One region of the Cetobacterium sp. NK01 genome, then DNA from elsewhere that is predicted to be linked to it. Evidence: riboswitches for the same ligand, from Rfam matches in the RefSeq annotation. Region 1 holds a riboswitch; the other holds the start of a gene.
What was found. A riboswitch is a leader RNA that binds a small molecule or an ion and turns the genes downstream of it on or off. The one in region 1 is predicted to bind lysine.
Positions count from the first base shown of each region.

Region 2: it holds a riboswitch for lysine, as region 1 does, so the genes downstream of both, NON08_RS01860 (aspartate kinase) here and NON08_RS07125 (Na+/H+ antiporter NhaC family protein) in region 1, are expected to answer to the same signal.

Region 1 is NZ_JANIBO010000001.1:1,457,776-1,459,987, forward strand. It holds gene gpmI (2,3-bisphosphoglycerate-independent phosphoglycerate mutase) at 1-494, shown strand, start outside; lysine riboswitch at 547-723, shown strand; gene NON08_RS07125 (Na+/H+ antiporter NhaC family protein) at 840-2,212, shown strand, end outside.
Region 2 is NZ_JANIBO010000001.1:373,972-376,183, reverse strand. It holds gene NON08_RS01865 (argininosuccinate synthase) at 1-817, shown strand, start outside; lysine riboswitch at 855-1,029, shown strand; gene NON08_RS01860 (aspartate kinase) at 1,127-2,212, shown strand, end outside.

The sequences.
Region 1 (2,212 bases):
CTGAATTTAAAGGTGAAGAAAGAATATTAGTTGCATCTCCAAAAGTTGCAACATATGATTTACAACCAGAAATGTCAGCTCCAGAATTAACAAAGAAAGTTTTAGAAGCTTTAGATTCTGATAAGTTTGATGTTATTGTAATGAACTTTGCTAACCCTGATATGGTAGGACACACTGGTGTATTTGATGCAGCTGTAAAAGCGATAAAAGCTGTTGATAAAGGTGTGGGAGAAATTGTTAATAAAGTACTAGAGTTAGATGGAACAGTATTAATAACAGCTGACCATGGGAATGCAGAAAAAATGGTGGATCCAGTAACTAATGAAGCGTTTACTGCGCATACAACAAATGAAGTACCATTTGTATATGTTTCTAATAATTTTAAAGGAGAATTAAACCACGGAAAGTTAGCTGATGTGGCTCCAACAATGCTAGAAATATTACATATTGAGAAACCTGCTGAAATGAACGGTGTTTCTTTAATAAAAAAATAATTGACAGAGAAAACAAATAATGATACTATAATTTAAAGTTTCGAAAATTTAATATTTAGGTAGAGGTTGCGAATAACAAGAGTAACTCAATGGAGCTAGACAGAGCTGTGAAGTTGAGAGAAAGGGGAATTCGCCGAAATAAAGATTGTGTCAAAAATCTTTATTGGGCATGTGAAAAAAATTCACATGACTGTCATCAGATGGACTCTGGTGTTGTGCTATCCAAAATTTGTGATATATTTTGCAGATTAGCTACCGTATTTTTTATACGGTAGTTTTTTTTACCTAAAATTTCAGTGAAACTAAACTAATAAAATTAAACTTGGAGGTTTTAGGATGAACAGAATAACAGAACTATTAAAATTAAGTCCAGTTGCAGTATTGGCAATGTTAATGTTTATGGGATATGATGCATTAATTGCTGCCCCAATAGCAACAGTATACGCAGCATTAGTTGCAGGGGTTGTAGAAAAGAAAAAAGTAAATGATATAATAGAAGCAGTTATAAATAACGCAAAAGAGATGCAAGTAGCATTCTTTATATTAATGGTTGCATATGCTATGGCTGAAGTATTTATGTCCACAGGAGTTGGAGCATCAATAATAAATTTAGCATTAAATGTAGGTTTAACAGGAAGAACAGTTGCAGTTGTTGGAATTGTTGTGACATCAGTTTTATCTATAGCAACAGGAACAAGCTGGGGAACATTTGCTGCTTGTGCACCTATATTTTTATGGCTTAACCATATTGTAGGAGGAAACATTGCTTTAACAGTAGGAGCGATAGCTGGTGGAGCATGTTTTGGAGATAACATAGGACTTATATCAGATACAACAATAGTAAGTTCTGGAATTCAAAAAGTTGAAGTAATAAAGAGAATAAGACACCAAGGATATTGGTCTGGAATGGTTTTAATTTTAGGAATAGTGGCATTTTATATAGCAGGAGTTGTGATGGGATTACCTACAACTACAGGAGATGCAGCAACAGCTATAGGACAAATACCTGAAGAAGTTTGGACAGTGCTAGCAGAAAAAAGAGAATCGGCGGTAACATTATTAAACCAAGTTAAAACAGGTGTGCCAACTTATATGATAATACCTTTAATTCTTGTTTTAATAGCAGCGTTTAGAGGATTAACAACACTTTTATGTTTGTTTATAGGTATATTTGCAGCATATATATTAGGTATGTTTGCAGGAACAGTTGAAAACACAGGAGCATTTTTAAATCTACTATATTCAGGATTTGAGGGTGCAGGATCTTGGGTAATTGTAATGATGATGTGGGTTGCTGCATTTGGCGGAATTATGAAGCTTATGGATGCTTTCAGACCTTTATCAAATATAGTGGTTGCAGTATCAAAAAATGTAAGACAACTTATGTTTTGTAATGGAGTATTATCGATATTAGGAAATGCCGGTTTAGCAGATGAGATGGCTCAAATAGTTACTATGGGACCAATTATAAGAGAGATTGTTGAGAAAAATGTTGAAGGATCACCAGAGGATATTGAGACACTAAGACTTAGAAATGCAACATTTAGTGATGCTCTAGGAGTGTTTGGATCACAACTAATTCCATGGCATGTATATATAGGATTTTATTTAGGAATAGCTCAAGCTGTTTATCCATTGTATAAATTTAGTGCAATGGATATAATCAAATTCAATTTCTTAGCATTAATAGCAGTATCAACAATTTTAATAGCAACATT
Region 2 (2,212 bases), 1.1 Mb from region 1:
AGCTATAAAAGCTTTGGATCCATCTTTGAAAATAATAGCTCCTTGGAGAATTTGGGATATTAAATCAAGAGAGGAAGAGATTGAATATCTAGAGAAAAATGGAATTACACTTCCGTTTCATAAAAAATCTCCTTATAGTAGAGATGAGAATTTATTTCATGTAAGTCATGAGGGGTTTGACTTAGAATGTCCTTCAAAAGAGCCTAACTATGAGAATGTTTTACAATGGGTTAAGACTCTAGAAGCAGCAAATGAAAAATCTGAGTACATAAGCATTGAATTTATAAAGGGAGTTCCTGTTGCAATAAATGGAGAAAAAATGAGTGGAGTAGAAATTATAAAACAATTAAATAAAATTGGTGGAAATCATGGAATTGGTGTTTTAGATATGGTTGAAAATAGATTGGTTGGAATGAAATCAAGAGGAGTTTATGAAACTCCAGGAGGAACGATTTTATTTTTTGCTCATGAAGAGTTAGAAAGATTGTGCTTAGATAAAGATACGTATCAAGAAAAAATAAAACTATCACATGATTTTTCAAAATTAGTCTATAATGGGCAATGGTTTACAACTTTAAGAAAAGCTATAACAGCTTTTGTAGACATAACTCAAGAGTTCGTGACGGGGGAAGTAAAGCTAAAATTATATAAAGGAAATATTATTTTAGCAGGAACGACATCTCCATTTACACTATATTCAGAGGAATATTCAACTTTTGAAAAAGATAGTGTTTATAATCAAAAAGATGCAGAAGGATTTATAAATCTTTTTGGATTACCGATTAAAATAGAAGCACTTTTAAGAAAAAACTTTTGACATTTGAAAAAAAATATGATATTCTGCCTTAAATTAATATTTTGATAGAGGTTGCAAATTTTATTAGTAAATAAACTGAGATTAGTAGATCAAAGATGTTTGTTAAAAGGAAAATTTGCCGAAGTTTAAGTTTTTCTACTAAAAAATTTAAGCTGGGTACATAAAGAATATTTATGTAACTGTCACCAAATTGGTGTTGTGCTATCGTGGATTATTTTAAGCTAACATAGTTGAAATGAGAGTTTTAAGCGATGGTTATTTTTTTGACTATCGCTTTTTTTATTATTAAAATCATCTAAGGAGGAACTAATGAGAGTAGTAAAAAAATTTGGGGGAAGCTCAGTTGCAACAATAGAAAAAATAAAAGATATAGCTAAAGATATATCTAAAAACTATAAATATGGTGATGAAATTGTAATTGTAGTTTCAGCTATGGGAAAAACAACAGATGAGTTGATAAAATTAGCTAAAGAGATTTCAGAAACTCCAGATGTAAGAGAACTTGATTCATTATTATCAACAGGAGAGCAAAAATCAATCTCTCTTTTAAGTATGGCATTAAAAGAAATTGGATGTAAGGCTATCTCTTTAACTGGTGCTCAAGCAGGGATAAGAACAGGTGGAACACATACTAAAAATAAAATCGAAAGCATAAAAATTGATAGAATAGAAAAGCATTTAAAAGATGGAAAAATTGTAATTGTTGCTGGATTTCAAGGGGTAAATGAAGATGGCGATATAACAACATTAGGAAGAGGTGGATCTGATACGAGTGCTGTTGCCTTAGCTGCAGCATTAAAGTGCGATTGCGAGATATATACAGATGTTACAGGAATATATGGTGTAGACCCTAGAGTTTATAAAAATGCTAAAAAACTTGAAAAAATTTCATACGAGGAGATGATGGAGATGGCAAATTTAGGTGCAGGAGTAATGGAGACTAGAGCAGTTGAAATAGGGAAAAAATATGGTGTTAAGATTTACGTTGGACAAACTTTAGGAGTTGAAACAGGAACATATATATGTGATAATAGTGAAATAATTGAAAAAAAAGCTGTAACAGGAATATCTATAAATAAAAATGTTATAATGGTAAATTTAGAAAACTTTTTAGCAATTCCTAAAAATGTAGCAATCATTTTTAATAATTTAGCTAAGCATAGTGTTAATGTTGATATGATATCACAAAATGAAGTTGAAAACGTTAAGGGAAGTATAGGATTTACTTGTCCTTTGACAGATGAGCACTTTTTAAATAGATCATTAGAGGAGATTGCTAAGGAGATTCCAGATATAGAGGTTACAAAAAGAACAGGAGTTGTAAAAATATCTTTAGTAGGAATAGGAATGATAAGTAATTTTGGCGTAGCAGCAAAAGTTTTTGAAGTATTAGCA